4 regions of the Streptomyces sp. W16 genome follow, and region 3 is predicted to be linked to each of the others. Evidence: riboswitches for the same ligand, from Rfam matches in the RefSeq annotation. Region 3 holds a riboswitch; each other region holds the start of a gene.
The links. Region 3 has a riboswitch for cyclic di-AMP ahead of R6V09_RS18500 (M23 family metallopeptidase). Riboswitches for the same ligand answer to the same signal wherever they lie in the genome.
Positions count from the first base shown of each region.

Region 1: linked by a shared signal. The riboswitch ahead of R6V09_RS10050 (transglycosylase family protein) and the one ahead of R6V09_RS18500 (M23 family metallopeptidase) in region 3 are both predicted to bind cyclic di-AMP.
Region 2: linked by a shared signal. The riboswitch ahead of R6V09_RS27500 (C40 family peptidase) and the one ahead of R6V09_RS18500 (M23 family metallopeptidase) in region 3 are both predicted to bind cyclic di-AMP.
Region 4: linked by a shared signal. The riboswitch ahead of R6V09_RS15070 (M23 family metallopeptidase) and the one ahead of R6V09_RS18500 (M23 family metallopeptidase) in region 3 are both predicted to bind cyclic di-AMP.

Region 1 covers NZ_JAWOAI010000053.1:18,116-22,465, forward strand. The annotation lists gene eno (phosphopyruvate hydratase) at 1-741, opposite strand, end outside; gene R6V09_RS10050 (transglycosylase family protein) at 1,034-1,732, opposite strand; cyclic di-AMP (ydaO/yuaA leader) riboswitch at 1,742-1,915, opposite strand; gene R6V09_RS10055 (LysM peptidoglycan-binding domain-containing protein) at 2,115-3,104, opposite strand; gene R6V09_RS10060 (cytochrome P450 family protein) at 3,295-4,350, opposite strand, start outside.
Region 2 covers NZ_JAWOAI010000226.1:11,067-15,081, forward strand. The annotation lists gene R6V09_RS27490 (ATP-dependent Clp protease proteolytic subunit) at 82-717, shown strand; gene R6V09_RS27495 (hypothetical protein) at 725-1,036, shown strand; cyclic di-AMP (ydaO/yuaA leader) riboswitch at 1,375-1,554, shown strand; gene R6V09_RS27500 (C40 family peptidase) at 1,558-2,031, shown strand; gene R6V09_RS27505 (ATP-binding protein) at 2,117-2,575, opposite strand; gene R6V09_RS27510 (helix-turn-helix domain-containing protein) at 2,788-3,657, shown strand; gene R6V09_RS27515 (DUF397 domain-containing protein) at 3,667-3,891, shown strand; partial or broken gene R6V09_RS27520 (aminotransferase class I/II-fold pyridoxal phosphate-dependent enzyme) at 3,933-4,015, opposite strand, start outside.
Region 3 covers NZ_JAWOAI010000123.1:6,029-10,378, forward strand. The annotation lists gene R6V09_RS18490 (PrsW family intramembrane metalloprotease) at 1-315, shown strand, start outside; gene R6V09_RS18495 (aldo/keto reductase) at 333-1,277, opposite strand; gene R6V09_RS18500 (M23 family metallopeptidase) at 1,343-2,350, opposite strand; cyclic di-AMP (ydaO/yuaA leader) riboswitch at 2,362-2,518, opposite strand; gene R6V09_RS18505 (PP2C family protein-serine/threonine phosphatase) at 2,708-3,865, opposite strand; tRNA gene R6V09_RS18510 (tRNA-Met) at 3,978-4,051, opposite strand; gene R6V09_RS18515 (alginate lyase family protein) at 4,104-4,350, opposite strand, start outside.
Region 4 covers NZ_JAWOAI010000092.1:9,099-13,448, reverse strand. The annotation lists gene R6V09_RS15085 (bifunctional acetate--CoA ligase family protein/GNAT family N-acetyltransferase) at 1-175, opposite strand, end outside; gene R6V09_RS15080 (HPr family phosphocarrier protein) at 364-645, shown strand; gene R6V09_RS15075 (GntR family transcriptional regulator) at 807-1,502, opposite strand; gene R6V09_RS15070 (M23 family metallopeptidase) at 1,691-2,446, opposite strand; cyclic di-AMP (ydaO/yuaA leader) riboswitch at 2,460-2,626, opposite strand; gene R6V09_RS15065 (M16 family metallopeptidase) at 2,829-4,217, opposite strand; gene R6V09_RS15060 (M16 family metallopeptidase) at 4,214-4,350, opposite strand, start outside.

The DNA of each region.
Region 1 (4,350 bases), on a different contig from region 3:
CGCGGCGACGTCGAGCGCGAGCCCGATCTGCTCGCCGGGGATGTAACCGGCCTGCTTGATGGCCTCGATGATGAGGTCGAGCGCGGCGCGGTTGGACTCCAGGTTCGGGGCGAAGCCGCCCTCGTCGCCGAGGCCGGTGGACAGGCCCTTGGTCTTCAGCACCTTCTTGAGGGTGTGGTAGACCTCGGCGCCCCAGCGCAGCGCCTCGGAGAAGGACTCCGCGCCGATCGGGGCGATCATGAACTCCTGGATGTCCACGTTCGAGTCGGCGTGCGAGCCGCCGTTCAGGATGTTCATCATCGGAACGGGCAGCAGGTGCGCGTTCGGACCGCCGAGGTAGCGGAAGAGGGGGAGGTCGCTGGCCTCGGACGCGGCGTGCGCGACGGCGAGGGAGACGCCGAGGATGGCGTTGGCGCCGAGCGAGCCCTTGTTGTCGGTGGCGTCCAGGTCGAACATCGCCTGGTCGATCAGGCGCTGCTCGGTGGCGTCGTAGCCGACGAGCTCCGGGCCGATCTGCTCGATGACGGCGAGTACGGCCTTCTCGACACCCTTGCCGCCGTAGCGGTTGGGGTCGCCGTCACGCAGTTCGATGGCTTCGAAAGCACCCGTGGAGGCGCCGGACGGAACGGCGGCACGACCCGTGCTGCCGTCGTCGAGGCCGACCTCGACCTCGACCGTGGGGTTGCCTCGGGAGTCCAGGATTTCCCGGGCTACGACGACGTCGATGGACGGCACGAGCATCTCCTTCATGGGGTCTGACGCGGCTACGGCAACACCGCAGCGGCTCTGCGAGACGAGCCTAACCGGCTCGGGGCGATTGGCCATCCGCTCGGCCGCCTGTTGGACAGAACCGAGAGTAAATTGTTTCCGAACGGAACAAAACGCTTCGCTGAAGAGGACGCAAAAAGCCCCGCCCCGGTGCGTACGGGGGAACACGCACCGGAGCGGGGAGCCCGTGGGGGACGGGGGTGACCCTCACGAGGTCTCCATGATGGAGTCCACGGTTGTGAGGGCGCTGTGGTTCAGCTGAGAGCTACTTAAGGTGCAGCTGCTGGCCCGGGTAGATGAAGTCGGCGTCGTCGATGATGCTCTTGTTCAGCTTGAACAGCTGCTGCCAGCCGCCCTTCACCTTGTGCTTCTCGGCGATGGAGCTGAGGGTGTCGCCCTTGACGACCTTGTACTCGCCGTCACCCTTCTTGACCTTCTTGCCGGTCGGGGTGGAGACGGTCTTCTTGGCGGCCGGGCGCTCGGCGGAGCGGGAGGCCGTCGTGTCGGACGTGGAGCGCTCGGTGGTGGTCTTCGAAGAGCTGGAGGAGCTGTTCGAGCTGCTCGACGAGCTGGAGCTGCCGCCGGAGTAGGCGGCGCTCGACAGGCCGGTGCCACAGGTGGGCCAGGCGCCCTTGCCCTGGGCGGCGAGAACCTTCTCCGCCACGGCGATCTGCTGGGACTTGGAGGCCTGGTTCGCGGTGGAGGCGTAGGCGGTGCCGCCGTACGCGGCCCACGTCGAGGCGGAGAACTGCAGGCCGCCGTAGTAGCCGTTGCCGGTGTTGATGGACCAGTTGCCGCCGGACTCGCAGCTGGCGACCGTGTCCCACTCGGAGGCGGTGGCCGCGGAGGCGTTGCCGGCCGCCATGAGCGGGGCGGCGATGGCGACACCGGTCACGCCGGCGAGCGTGGCGACGCGGGTGGCCTTGGACGGACGACGGTGCTTGCCCTTGCCGGAAAACAGCATGGAAGATCCCAATCCCCTCACCGACGCCTGCGAGGTGAGCTGTCGGGTTCGGGCCGTGTGAGTTGCCCGGCCGCACACCTCTCGGTGCGCGACTTAACCCCAAGCCGGTTCCGGTCGTCTCTCAACTCCCGGGCCCGGCACTTACCTTGGGTCCCCCGCTCCTGCCTACGGCGCTTGACGCGACGAATGTTCCCGGAAGCCGCTGGCAGGACTCGGCGTGTGCGGCAGCCGGGGCTCGTGGTGACGAGCGGCCTTGACCGTAGACAGGGAAACCGCGGAATTTCAAAGACGATCAGGGCTTCTGAGACTCATCCCACACTTTCACCAAAGCGGACATTCGGCGCGAAGCGTGACGTGAACTCCCGCTGTTTTGCTGCTACTTTCAGCCCGTTTCAGCACTGACGTCCAAGGTCTGACCGGCGACGACAGCGGACGGATCGGCGCCTATCACCTTTTTGTTCTCGGCGTAGAGCGCGCGCCATCCGCCCTCGAAGCCAAGGGAGTCGGCGATGGACGCGAGGGAGTCGCCGGCGCGGACGGTGTACGACTGCGTCACCGCGCTCTCCGTGCTCTCCTCGGCGCTCGCTCCTCGATGCTTGCCGGTGCTCTGCTGCTCAACCCCCTGGTCGCCCGCCTGCTCGGAGGAGTCACCGAGCGCGCCGGTGTCGACAAGGCTCCACTTGCCCACCGCTTGCTCCGAGTTGTCCGATTCGTCGAGTTTCGGGGACGCGGTGGCCGAGCCGTCGTCCGTCGAAGGAGTGGTGGACTTGTCGGACTTGGTGGGGTTGTCCGTCGCGGAGGGCGTGGGGCTCTGCGAGTCACCGCCGGAGGAGTCGGACGAATCGGACGGAGTCGGTTCCGTGTTGCCGGAGTCGGACAGCCCGAACGATCCGGAGGCCCCCGAAGAGTCGGAGGAGTCGGAGGAACCCGAGGAGTCCGTCGCACTGGCCGACGGCGAGTCGCTCGCGACGCCGGTGTCGACGTTCGCCGAACCCGAGGTCGTGGTGAGGCCGGAGAGCAGCGCGCAGGTGATCCACGCGGAGGTGCCCTTGGCGTCGAGGATCTTCTCGGCGACGGCTATCTGCTGGGAACGGCTGGCGAGGTCGGCGGTCGGGGCGTAGTCCTCGCCGCCGTACTTGTCCCAGTCGTCCTGGGTTATCTGCAGCCCGCCGTAGTGGCCGTTGCCGCTGTTCTCGCTCCAGGAGCCGCCGGTCTCGCACTGGGCCACCTTGTCCCAGGTGGTGCCGTCGGCGGCGTTCGCGGCTGCGGCGCCGAGGAGGGGGATGGCGATGGCGGAGCCGGTCACGCCGGCCGCGACGAGGATTGCCGGAGCCTGACGGGGGCGACGGTGACGACCGTTCCCGGAGAGCATGCGGAGGGCCTTTCGCGTGACGGCGGGGGGACCGCGCGGCGGGTGCTGCGGGGCGCCGCGCTGGTACGTGAACGTAGCCGCAGTCGATCACTTGTCACAAGTTAATGCCACGTAGATCACGTGAAGATCACAGACTTGAGGAACTGTCATCTTCGGGTTTACGGGGCGAGATGGCCTGTTCGGTCCAGGTTTACGGGGTTGGCGTGCCCGCTCGGGGGGTGAACTCCACGGGCAGGGTGCGCAGTCCACGCATGATGAGCCCGCCGCGCCAGCGCAAGTCGGCCGGATCCGCGGCGAGTTGAAGGTCGGGCAGGCGGGTGAGGAGCGTGGCGAGCGCGGTCTGCCCCTCCAGCCGGGCGAGCGGGGCGCCGAGGCAGTAGTGGATGCCGTGGCCGTAGCCGAGGTGTTGATTGTCACGCCGTCCCAGATCGAGGACGTCGGGATCGGCGAACCGTTCCGGATCGCGGTCCGCCGCGGCCAGTACGACGAGTACGGGGTCGCCGGCCGCGATGTCCTGCCCGCCGAGGGTGAGCGGGCGGGTGGCGAAGCGCCAGGTCGCCAGCTCCACCGGGCCGTCGTAGCGCAGGAGTTCCTCGACGCCGGTTTCGAGGAGTTCGCGTTCACCCGCGGCCAGGGACTTCTCCAGGCGGGCGCGCTGCTCGGGGTGGGTGAGGAGGGCGTAGGTGCCGTTGCCGATGAGGTTGACGGTCGTCTCGAAGCCGGCGAAGAGCAGGATGAAGGCCATCGCCGCGGCCTCGTTCTCGGTGAGGTGCTCGCCTTGGTCGGAGGCGCGGATGAGGGCGGAGATGAGGTCTTCGCCGGGGAGTGGGTCCGGGCTGTCGGCGAGGGCCGCGCGCTTGCGGTGGATGAGGTCGGCGAGATAGCCGCGCATCTTCTTGACGGACCGGGCGACTCCACCGCGCGGTCCTCCCCCGTGGCGGATCATCATGCCCGCCCAGTCCCGGAAGTCGTCCTGGTCCTCGCGGGGGACGCCGAGCAGGTCGCAGATGGCGTAGATGGGGAGCGGGAAGGCGAAGTCGTGGATGAGGTCGGCGGAGCCGGTCTGCGCGAACCGGTCGATGAGATCGTTCGTCAACTCCTGCACGCGCGGCGCGAATTCGGCCACCCGGCGGGGTGTGAACGCCTTGCTGACCAGCCGTCGGAGACGGGTGTGGTCCGGCGGGTCGATGTTGAGGAGGTGCGTCATCAACTCGGCCTTGCGCTCACCCGGGATACCGGTCTTGCC
Region 2 (4,015 bases), on a different contig from region 3:
CCCATCATACGTTCCATACGTCCTGTACATTTTGTACAGAGCCAGCCAGAGTAGAGATTCCAGTCGCTGAGGGGCTACGCCATGACCCGACCGTCCGCCCGCCACGTCCTGCCCGAGTTCACCGAGCGCACCAGCGCCGGGCACCGGACCCTCGACCCGTACTCGAAGCTGCTGGAGGAGCGGATCGTCTTCCTCGGGACGCCGATCGACGACATCTCGGCGAACGACGTGATGGCCCAGTTCATGCACCTGGAATACCTGGCGCCGGACCGGGACATCTCGCTGTACATCAACTCGCCCGGCGGCTCGTTCACCGCAATGTCGGCGATCTACGACACGCTGCGGTTCGTCACCTGTGACGTGGAGACGATCTGCCTCGGCCAGGCCGGCACCACCGCGACGGTACTGCTGGCGGCGGGCACCCCGGGCAAGCGGTCGGCGCTGCCGGGCGCACGGTTGGTGCTCCACCAGCCCTCGCTGCCCGAGCCGATCCAGGGTCAGGCGAGTGATCTCGCCATCCAGGCCGAGGAGTTGGCGCGCACCCGGTCCCAACTGGAGGCCGTACTCGCCCTGCACACGGGCCGGACGGTGGAGCAGGTGAGCCAGGACATCGAGCGGGACCGCATCCTGGACGCCCAACAGGCCCTGGAATACGGGCTGGTGGACCGGATCGTGTCCACCCGCAAGACCTCGCTCACCGAGCCCGGCGGGGAGTGAGGCCACGATGCTGCCGCCGGAGCTTCCGCCGCTGCCCGCACTGACGCGTGCCGAGGGCGAGTTGATCGACCGTTATCTGGATGTGGCCGACCTGCTGGGCCGTATCAACCCCGCGCATCACGGGGACACGTACCGTGGACTGAGGGCCGCTCAGGCACTGGTGGCCAAGGCCACCGAACTGCGGGACGCGCTGGCCCTGATGCACCAGCGGGGCGAGACCGAACTGCACGCCCCCACACTCGCGCGGGCGCTGCGCGTGCTGGACGGGGAACGCCGCACGGCTCGCGTCACCATCCCCGCGCCCTCCGACGACCGTTGACGGACACGCGACCGTCCCGGGCGGGGGCGAAACGGGCCGAACGGCGTACCCCCGTTCGGTGTAGTCGCCGCTCCGTCCATGCGGCCGTCCGGGTTGCGCAACACGCGTAGCCCGAGGGGCGGATGAGGTGTTCCGGTGCTGGTCCGAGGGTCATGCACCCTCGACACGCCTTCGAACACCGACGCGTTCACCCGAACGGGTGAGTGGTGAGTAACCCCACAAATCCCCGATTCCGTTGGGCTTTTCGGACATTCATAGGTGAAGATCCCTGTCTGACGACAAGACCCCGCCGCAGCGGCGGGGCGATCCGGGCGGACGCCGAGTCCTGCCGCCGCCCGGATGACAGGTCGACAGGATTGCATCGGCAGGAGTGGAGGACCCAAGCACGACGGGTCGCCGGGACGGTCACGCCATGACCGGGTCGAGCAGCCCTTGGGGTGAAGCCGCGTCAGCGGCCGGGCAACTTTGTCAGCCCGAATCCGACAGGTCATCCTTCACAGGCGGCTGACGAAGGGTTGCGCATGACTGCGCTCAATCGTGTCCCGTCGCTGATGGTCCGGGCCGGTACGGCCTCGGCCTTCGCCATCGCCGCCGTAGGCGGCTCCGTCGTGATACCGGGCGTCGCATCCGACGCCGCGGCAGCGACACCCGCGACGAAGGCACTCCAGGTCGCGGCGTCCAAGAAGGGCGCCCCGTACAGGTACGGGGCCACCGGACCGGGCCGCTTCGACTGCTCCGGGCTCACGCTGTACTCGTACAAGAAGGCAGGCAAGAAACTGCCCCGTACGGCGGCCCAGCAGTACAACAAGACCCACCACATCTCGGCCAAGAGCCGCAAGGCCGGGGACCTCGTCTTCTTCCACTCGGGCTCCAGCGTCTACCACGTCGGCATCTACGCCGGCAAGGGAAAGATCTGGCACGCCCCGAAGACCGGGGACGTGGTGCGGTTGCAGAAGATCTGGACCAAGAGCGTCTGGTACGGCCGGGTCAGCTAAGGCCTGTCCGATATCTCCCGAGGGGGTGGCGGCCACCTGACAGGCCGCCACCCCCTCGGGTGTTCCTGGACGTTCGCGGTGCGGCCTACGGCTCCTGCTGGCCCGCCGCGGTCACCGGCCGGGCCGGTACCGTCCAGGGCACTTCGATGGAGACCGTCTTGCCGCCCTCCGTGGTCGGCCGGACCCTGAGTTTGCCCCCGCACTCCGCGGTCAGCCAGCGGATGATCACCATGCCTCGGCCGTTGTCCTGCTGGACGGCGGCCGGCAGGCGTTTCGGGAAGCGGGGATGGCTGTCGGTGACTCCGATGCGCAGCTGTTCGTCACGCTCCAGCTCGATGTCCACCGTGAAGGTGGGTGACTGCCCGAAGGTGTGCTGTACGGCGTTGGTGGCGAGTTCGGAGACGATGAGGCGGATGGTGTCGGCCACCTCCGTGTCCGCCGGCAGTCCCCATTCCACGAGGGTCCCGACCACGTAGGAGCGGGCGGTGGAGACCGAGGCGGGATCGCTCGGCAGAGTGACGGATGCTTCCAGATGGTCTGCCATGGCGCGGTCGTCCCTTTCCCGCGGGACCGGTGTCCGACATGGAGCGGATGGTTCGAGTACGGTCCCGGACTGGTGCTTCTTCGCCAGACTGCCATTACCGCGTCGCCAACGGTGCCGATCCACCAAGATATGCATATATCTGTCGCTCAAAGCGGTGAACTCTGCGACCCCAGACCGTATTTGGGCGGCCCGAAAGGAGTAAGGAGAAACCCATGCAGTACGGTCCCGCGGTGCGCCGCCGGAAACTGGGCGCCGAACTCCGCGCGTTGCGTGCGGATGCGGGGCTCACCAGCGGTGAGGCGGCCCGGCTGGTCGGCTGGCATCAGTCGAAGGTGAGCCGGATCGAGACCGGCGCGAGTGGCGTGAAACCGCCCGACGTCCGGTTACTCCTGGATGCCTACCAGGTCGGCGACGCACAACTTCGGGACATGCTGCTCGTGTTGGCGGGCTCCGACGACGGGGGCGGCCGGCATCACTGGTGGCACGCCTATCGCGGTGTACTGCCGCCCGCCTACCGGGACTTCATCAGCCTGGAGTCACAGGCCAGCACGATCCGCACCCTGGAGACCTCGGTGGTCCCCGGGCTGCTGCAGACACCGGAGTACGCCCGGGCGGTGACCCGGGCCGCCGTGGGAGGCCTCGACAACGACGGGCCGGAGCGGCTGGACGCGCTGGTGCAGGTGCGGCTGGCCCGGCAGGACATCCTGCGGGCGGATCCGCCGCTGGAACTGAGCGTGGTCCTCGACGAGGCGGTGGTACGCCGGGAGGTCGGCGGGCCGGGTGTGATGGCACGGCAACTGGACCGGCTCATCGAGGCGGCACACCTGCCCCAAGTCCGGCTTCAGGTCTTGCCGTTCGCCGCAGGAGCACACATCGGTATCACCGGCCCTTTCGTTATCTTCTCCTTTCCGAGCACTTCTGATCTGGACGTGGTTGTTCTCGACCACTTGACGAGTAGCCTCTACCTCGAACGGAAAGAAGACCTAGAGGCCTACAGCGAGGCCTTCAACACCCTTCAGTTCCACGCCCTTTCGCCCGAGGACTCGTTGGATTACATCGCCGGGATAGGTGACGGCGCGTAAGGAGGCACCATGTCTGCACCGCCTCGGAACGAACCTTCCAGTACCGAACTGTCCGGAGTGCGGTGGCTGCGCAGCAGCTACAGCACGGGAGCGAACAACTGCGTCGAGGCGGCAAGTCCGCGCTCAGGCCCCCGCGCGGGGCTGCTCGCCGTACGCGACTCCAAGGACCCGCAGGGACCCGCTCTGCTCTTCTCCCCCGAGAGCTGGACGGGATTCCTCGGCGCCTTCCACTGATCGGTCCCACCGTCAGCGACGCACGACCGTGTCACGCCGACTCATGGTCGCGTCTCGCCGATCACACGTACAGCGCGTTCGATCTCGGCCCCGGAGAGGTCCGCTCGGGCGGTCAGCCTGAGCC
Region 3 (4,350 bases):
CCCGCGGCCCGCTCGGTCGCCCGCTACGAGGCCTGCGCGACCTCTCTGGCGTTCCTGCGGCACCGGGCCGCACGGGGCCGCGTGGGCGCCGAATTCGCCGTACGGGAAAGGGAGTTGCTGCACGAGCTGTGGCAGCGGCGGGAGGTTGCGCGGCCCGCGCTGGAGTACGCGGCGCGGCGTATCGCGCCACCGGTGCCGGTGGTGGTGCCGCCGTGGCCCGTGTACGGCGGGAACGGGATGTACGGCGGGCACGGGGTGTACGGGAATCCGGTGTCGTCGTCGCCGTATCCCGCGTACAACCCGTACCGGTCCTGACTGGCCCTCGGAAGGCTCTAGGCCGACGCCTGGGTCAGTTGCTCGATCTCGGCGTCCGTGAGCGCCAGTTCGGCCACGGCCAGCAGTGCGGGCAGTTGGTCCACGGTCCTGGCGGAGGCGATCGGTGCCGCGACCGTGGGCTGGGCGGCGAGCCAGGCGAGGGCAACCGTCGCGACGGACGCGTCGTGGGCCTGTGCGACCTCGTCCAGGGCGGTCAGGACCTTCTGGCCGCGCTCCGATTCGAGGTAGCCCGCGGCCCGCCCGGCCCGCGGGCTGTCCACGGTCGTACCGGGCCGGTACTTGCCGGTGAGGAAGCCGGCCGCCAGGGCGAAGTAGGGGAGTGCCGCCAGGCCGTTCCGCTCGGCCACGTCCCGGAGTTCGCCCTCGTAGGTGTCGCGGGAGACGAGGTTGTAGTGCGGCTGGATCGCGACATAGCGGGCCAGGCCCTCGCGGTCGGAGAGGTCGAGGGAGGCCTGGAGGCGCTCGGGGGAGATGTTCGAGGCGGCGATGTACCGCACCTTGCCCGCCTTCACCAGCTCGTCGAGCGCGCCGACGATCTCCTCGACCGGCACCTCGACCTGGTCGAAGTGGGTGTAGTAGAGGTCGATGTGGTCGGTGTCCAGGCGGCGCAGGGAGGCGTCGGCGGCGGCCCTGATGTTGGCGGCGCTCAGGCCCGGGAAGTCGGGGTGCTGGCTGACCTTGGTGGCGACGACGACGTCGGAGCGGTTGCCGCGGGCCTTGACCCACTTGCCGATGACGGTCTCGGACTCGCCGCCCTGGTTGCCCGGCGCGAACGCCGAGTACGAGTCGGCGGTGTCGATGAAGTTGCCGCCCGCGGCGGCGTACGCGTCGAGTACGGCGAAGGAGGTCGCCTCGTCGGCGGTCCAGCCGAAGACGTTGCCGCCGAGGTTGAGCGGGAAGATCTCCAGGTCGGACCGGCCCAGCTTGCGAAGAGAAGTCATGCTCTACGTCAACAGCCGGGCCGGAACCGGATATTCCAGCGGGTGATCCAGAAGTCTCGGGGACCTCAGGGGTTGAGGCCCTTGCTGCGCAGCCAGGGCGCCGGGTCGCTGGCGGTGGCCGCGCCGTTGATGTGGACCTCCAGGTGGAGGTGCGGTCCGGTCACATTGCCCGTGGCGCCCACGCGGCCGATGACGTCTCCGGTGGCGACCTTCTGGCCGACGCTGACGTTGATCGAGGACTGGTGGCAGAACCACAGCTCGGTGCCGTCGCTGAGGGTGAGGATCGTGCGGTAGCCGTAGGACCCGGCCCAGCCCGCCTCGGTGACCGTGCCGCTGTGGATGGCCTTGATCAGCGTGCCGGTGGGCGCGGCGAAGTCGAGTCCGGTGTGGTAGCCGGAGGACCACATGGAGCCGGCCTGGCCGAAGGTGCCGGTGATCGTGTACGAGCCGACCGGCAGCGTGTACTGCTTGGCCAGCGCGGCGAGCTTGGCGGCCTCGGCCTTCTTCTTGGCGGCGGCCTCCGCGGCCTCCTTGGCGTCGGCGGCCTTCTTAGCGGCGGCCTGCTCGGCCTTCGCGGCGGCGGCGTCGACCTGCTTGGCGACGGCGGCCTCGGCGGCGGCCTGGGACTTGCCGTCGACCTGGAGCTGCTGGAGCTCGGCCTGTTCCATGATCCGGTTGCGCAGCAGTTCGCCCGCGTCCGAGGTGCCCTTGGCGGTCTCGGTGGTGGTCACGCCGACGCTGCTGAGCGCGGTCGCGGAACCCTTGGGGGTGCTGGAGGAGTCGTCCAGCAGATGGCCCACGGAGGGCAGGTCGGGCAGGGAGATGGAGACCGGCGGCTTGCCGGTGTTGGCGCTGGCCATGCCGCCCGCGCTGACGGCGGCTATGACACCGACGCCCAGGACGGTGGAGCTGCGGGCGAATCCCCCGCCACCACGCTGCTTGGCGACACGGTGCTTGCCGCGGTTGGGAGGAACGGTCTCCGCGCTGGGGTTCCACTCCTCCCAGGGGCCCTCGTCGGGGCGGTATCCGCCGTAGACGACCGGGGCTTCTGGGGCAGCCTGGTTTGACGCCACGTGGGCGTGCTCCTTTCCTTCCTTCTCGCCTACCGGGTTAGCTGACGGGTTCGGAGCAGGAAGGTCTCCTACGCGCGTAAACCTGCCGTGTTCCCACGGCTGTCGACGAGCGATTCACCCCAAGTGGTGGTTCCCCGGTTCCCTTGCGGGATTCGGCGCGTGCGCACGGAGCTGTCTCTTGTGACGGCTGGGACGACCGTGCTGCGTTATCGAACGTTAATAGACACGGGCGCCCGATTCCAAGCCCGTTCGCTTGATCATTAACCTTTCCTTGCTGGACGAACGGCCCACCGTCGCCGAAAAACGGGCGAGTTGACCATGTCTTGGAATTCCCACAGGTATTGACGGCATGTCCGGTCATGGATGGCGTACGGCGATCATCGCCATGTCGTCCGTCATGCCGCCCCCGGAGTACCGGCGCACCTCCTTGGCGAGGAGGGAGAGCAACGCCTCGGGGCTGCGGAAGGTCCGCCCGGTCAGCCGCTCCCCGGGGTCGTAGAACACGCCGTGGGAGTCGCGGGCCTCGGACAGGCCGTCGGTGTACAGGAGCAGTGTGGCTCCGCCGGGGAACGCGAACTCCTCGGCCCGGTCGGGCCAGAACCCCAACTCCCCCATCCCGAGCGGCAGTGCGGGCTCCTTGACGAGCAGGGTGTCCACGGTGCCGTCCGCGTGCAGGAGCAGCGGCGGCGGGTGGCCCCGGTCGACGATCCGTACGACGCCGTCGCCGTGCGGGAGTTCGGCGAGGACAGCCGTGGTGAACCCCTCGAACGCGTCGAGCCCGTCGCGCCGGGTGCCCTCGCGCGCCAGCGCCCGCTCCAGCCGCTGCGCGACCGCCTCCAGGGTGGTCTCCTGCTCGGCTGCCTCCCGGAACGCCCCGATGACCACCGCGACGGCCGCGACCGCGCCCATGCCCTTCCCGCGTACGTCGCCGACGACCAGCCGTACGCCGTGCGGGGTGTCCTGCACCGCGTACAGGTCGCCGCCGATGAACGCGCCCTCCTGCGCCGCCTCGTACCGTGCCGCGATCTCGAACCCGCCGATCCGCTCGGCCGGTTCGGGGAGTACCGCGCGCTGGGCGGCCTCGGCGATCTCGCGTACGGAGGCGAGCTGTTCGCTGCTGCGGCGGACGAGGGCGTTGATGAGGACGGCGAGCACGGCGACCGTCGCCACGGTGGCCACCTCGGTGACCGCGTCGGTGCGCAGGAGGATGCCGAGCCTGATGTGGATCGCGAGGACGACGGCGAGGGCGGCCAGGCCGGTGAGCACGGTGCCGCGCCGTGAGTAGAGCGGGGCGGCGACGAGCGGGGCGGCGGTGAAGAACGGGGCCGCCGTGAAGTCCTGCGGGGTCAAGTAGTCGTAGCAGGCCCCGACGATCAGCAGCAGCGCGGGCAGCCGGCGGACCAGGGCGAGGACGCGGGCGGTCCGCCGTCCCTCGTCGGGGCCGAGGCCGGGGTCGGGGACGGGATCGCCGGGCAGCCGCCCGCCGGCTCGCGCATACGGACCCTCCTCCTCCACACGTCCAGTTTTTCCTGGCCGGGGGAGGGCGGCGAGCGGGGTGGGCCGACCGGGGCGGGAGAAACACCAAGGGCCGGAATCCATGTTCTGGATTCCGGCCCTTGGCCTTGAGTAGCGGGGACAGGATTTGAACCTGCGACCTCTGGGTTATGAGCCCAGCGAGCTACCGAGCTGCTCCACCCCGCGCCGTTGTGATTGCAACTATACGCCATCCGCGGGGTCCGATGTCACACAGGTTTCAGTCGGCGGTGTTCCCGGCGTGCGTGAGGGTCTCCCAGGAGACGAAGAGGTCGTCGCTGCCGGCCGGCCGGGTCGTCTCGGCGAGCTTGTGCGCGGCGGGCACCTTCATGCCGAGCCGGTCCTCCAGGTGGTTGAGCGGAACCTCCAGGTCGGGCCCCATGTTCCGGTCGACCCTGCCGCCGCAGAGCCAGGCGGGCGCGGGCTCGCCGAGCTGGTAGCGGGAGTGGAATTCGAGGGCGGCCTTG
Region 4 (4,350 bases), on a different contig from region 3:
ACGGCGCGAAGAAGCGGTAGTACTTCGACTCGTCGGAGACCTGCTCGTAGAAGCTGACCAGGCGATCGGCGTCGTCGACGGTGATGGGCCTGACGCGCGCGGTACCCCCGTCGCGCAGCACGACGTCGGCTTCCCAGTGCGCGGGGTACTCGTGCCGGTCCGACGAGGTCTGCATGGGCCCCAGCGTACGGCTCGCGTCCGACAACGGCGCGAGGCAGTCTGTGGGTGAAAGCAGCGAGGGGAAGTCGGGCCGAGGCCGCGGTCCGACCGCCCGCTCCGGACGGTCCACGGGGCCGGTCCGGGCTCGCTTCACGTGTGGGAAACTGGTCTAGACAACCCTGAGACTCTGAAGGGCAGCATCACATGGCTGAGCGCCGCGTCAACGTCGGCTGGGCGGAGGGCCTTCACGCCCGCCCCGCCTCCATCTTCGTCCGGGCCACCACGGCCTCGGGTATCCCCGTGACGATCGCCAAGGCCGACGGCAACCCCGTCAACGCGGCCTCCATGCTCGCGGTCCTGGGCCTGGGCGCCCAGGGCGGCGAGGAGATCGTCCTCGCGTCCGACGCCGAGGGCGCGGACGCCGCCCTCGACCGGCTGGCGAAGCTGGTCGCGGAAGGTCTTGAGGAACTCCCCGAGACCGTCTGAGCAACCCGCAATTGATGGTGACGGTGCTTTCGCCGCAAAAGCGATGTACCGCAACCGCGAAGGGCTCGTCCGAATTACCGGGCGAGCCCTTCGCATTTCCACTTACGGGCAGCAGAAATAATCCCCCGCGAATTATCTCCTCTTTGTATACGGCGCCCGTGTTAATGCCGGAGACCCGACATGTTTACGGGAGGTTGCGAAGTCCTCACACGCTCCGTGCCGTTCGCCCCGCCGGGAAAGCGCAGCCGGTGCGCGGTGCTCGCGCGCTCGGTGTGCAGGGCTGTGATCGCCCGCGCACGCTCGCTGTCACCGCGGGCCACGGCGTCCACGATGGCCCCGTGCTCGGCCCAGGACTCCACAGGGTTGGCCGGTGCCTCCACCGCGTACATCCAGGCGATCTTGTGCCGCAGCTGGGTCAGCATCGAGGTCAGCGACTGGCTCCCGGAGGCCTGGGCCAGCGTCTCGTGGAACCAGCTGCCCAGGGAGCGCAGATCCTCGCTGTTGCCCCTCCTGGCGCGCTCCTGGCCCAGCCTGACGAGGCCGCGCAGCACCTTGAGGTGGGCCTCGGTGCGCCGCTGGGCGGCCCGCGAGGCGCCGAGCGGCTCCAGCAGCATCCGCATCTCCAGCAGGTCGGCGGCCTCCTGCTCGGTCGGTTCCGCGACGCACGCGCCCGCGTGCCGCCGGGTCACCACGAACCCCTCCGCCTCCAGCGTGCGCAGGGCCTCCCGCACGGGGACGCGCGAGACGCCGTACCGGCGCGCGAGGAGTTCCTCCGTGAGCCGGCCGCCGCGCTCGTAGACACCGGCGACGATGTCGTCCCGGATCGCCGTGCATACCGAGTGCGCCGGAATACGCATGTCCGACCTCCGCCTTAATCCCCGTGAAACGTCGACGATTGACGTGTGTTCCGTGACTCTATTGCAATCAGCGGGAATTTCCGATGGCGGACCGGAATCCATGGATATTTTTTGGACAGGAGGGCTCCGGAAACGCCGAAAGCCCCGGCCGGGCGGGCCAGGGCTTCGGGAAGTGCGGCGGTGCGTCGTCAGACGTTCACACCGTGCTTGCGGAGGTAGGCGACGGGGTCGACGTCCGAGCCGTACTCGGCGGTCGTACGGGCCTCGAAGTGGAGGTGCGGTCCGGTGACGTTGCCGGTCGCCCCGGAGAGGCCGATCTGCTGGCCCGGGGTGACGCGCTGGCCGACGGAGACGCCGATGGACGACAGGTGGCCGTACATGGTGTACATGCCGTCGGCCATCTTGATCACGACCTGGTTGCCGTACGAGCCGCCCCAGCCGGCCTCGACGACGGTGCCGGAGCCCACCGCGTGGACGCTGGTGCCGGTCGAGGCGTGGAAGTCGATGCCCGTGTGGGCGCCGGAGGACCACAGGGAGCCACCGGTCTTGTAGCCGGTGGACACATAGGAGTCGGCGACCGGCGCGACGAAGGTGTTGAGCCTCTTGCGCTCGGCCTCGCGGGCGGCGCGCGCCTCGGCCACACGGGCCGCCTGGGCCTGCGCGGCGGCCTTGGCGCGGGCGGTCTCCTCGGCCAGCGTCTCGGCGGCGGCCTGCTGCTGCGCGACGGCCTGGGCGTCGATCTTCTCGGCCACGGAGTCGCCGATGGCGACGACAGGCGTAAGGCCGGTCTGTTCGGGGGCGGGCTCGGCGGCGAACGCGGGGGCGCTTGCCAGGGTGCCGACGACTCCGGTGGTGGCGAGCGCGGCGACGCTCGCGGCGCGCACGGTGGTGCGGTGGGTCCGGCTCGGGCGACGGTGCTTCCCGGTGGCGCGGGTGAACGCCATGAAGTGGCTGGTCCTTTCCTTCCTTCTCGCCTACCGGGTTAGCTGACGGGTTCGGAGCAGGAAGGTCTCCTACGGACCCCCTCGCTACACGCGCGGGCGTCCGATTCACCCCAGGGACTCTTGATGTGGGTCCCCGGCTCCCCTGGCTCGCGCCGTACGGGGACTCGGCGATGACTGTCCGGTGCCGCGAGTGCGGCGCGGTGCCTGACGGACAGCCGGACCGACGCTAAGGGGGGCCACTTTCAATCCCCAAACGGATCACGGTTTTTGTTGCACACGCCACAGGGCAGACAGGCAACCTCTCCCCCAATTCGGACAATAGGGAGCCCTGGTGACGCTTCCATCACCAGGGCCTCCCCACGCGCGTGTGCCGCTATTGCGTCTACTCCGCCGGTACGACGGTCACTTCGCCGATGCCGAGAGCCTCCACGGGCTCCCTGATCTGCTCCGCGTCGCCGACGAGGATCGTCACCAGACGGTCCACCGGGAAGGCGTTCACGACCGCCGCGGTGGCCTCCACGGTGCCGGTCGCGGCGAGCTGCTGATACAGCGTCGCCTGGTAGTCGTCGGGCAGGTGCTGCTCGACCTGGTCGGCCAGCGTGCTCGCCACGGCCGCCGCGGTCTCGTACTTGAGCGGCGCCACCCCGACGAGGTTCTGTACAGCGATGTCGCGCTCGGCGTCGGTGAGGCCGCCCTCGGCGAGCTTGCGGAGCACCGTCCACAGGTCGTCCAGGGCGGGACCGGTGTTCGGGGTGTCCACGGAGCCGCTGATGGCGAGCATCGCGGCGCCGGTGCCGTCGGGTGCCGAACGCAGCACCTGGCCGAAGGCCCGCACACCGTAGGTGTAGCCCTTCTCCTCCCGCAGGACGCGGTCCAGGCGGGAGGTGAGGGTGCCGCCCAGGCAGTACGTGCCGAGCACCTGGGCCGGCCACACCCGGTCGTGCCGGTCGGCTCCGACACGGCCGATGAGCAGCTGCGTCTGGACGGCGCCGGGCCGGTGCACGATCACGACCCGCCCGGTGTCGTCGGCGGTCACCGGCGGCACGGGACGCGGCTGCGCGGTCGAGCCCGTCCACGAGCCCAGGGTGTCGGCGAGGAGCGCGTCCAGGTCGATGCCGGTGAGGTCGCCGACGACCACGACGGTGGCCGTCGAGGGGCGAACGTGCCGGTCGTAGAAGGCGCGTACGGCCCCGGAGTCGATCTTCTCGACGGTCTCCTCGGTGCCCTGGCGCGGGCGCGACATGCGCGAGGTCACCGGGAACAGCTCCTTGGAGAGCTCCTTGGCCGCGCGGCGGGACGGGTTGGCCGTCTCGTGCGGGATCTCGTCGAGGCGGTTGCGGACCAGCCGCTCGACCTCGCTGTCCGCGAAGGCGGGTGCCCTGAGGGCGTCCGACAGCAGGCCGAGGCCCTTGGCCAGGCGCGAGGCCGGGACCTCCAGGCTCAGGCGCAGTCCGGGGTGGTCGGCGTGCGCGTCGAGGGTGGCGCCGGAGCGCTCCAGCTCGGCGGCGAACTCCTCGGCGGAGTGCTTGTCGGTGCCCTCGGAGAAGGCGCGCGCGGTGATCGTGGCGACGCCGTCCAGGCCGGCCGGTTCTGCGTCCAGGGGCGCGTCCAGGAGCACCTCGACGGCGACGACCTGCTGGCCGGGGCGGTGGCAGCGCAGGACGGTCAGGCCGTTGCCGAGCGTCCCGCGCTCGGGTGCCGGGAAGGCCCACGGCCTGGCCTCGCCGGCCTGGGGCTGCGGGTGGAATTCCATCGTGGCGAGCTCGGTCACTTGGCCGCCTCCTCGTTCTCGTCGCCGGCCTCGGCCGCTGCTTCGTCGTTCTCGTCGTCCTCGTCCGCGATCGGCTCGTAGACGAGCACCGCGCGGTTGTCGGGGCGCAGGCGGGCCTTGGCGACCTCCTGGA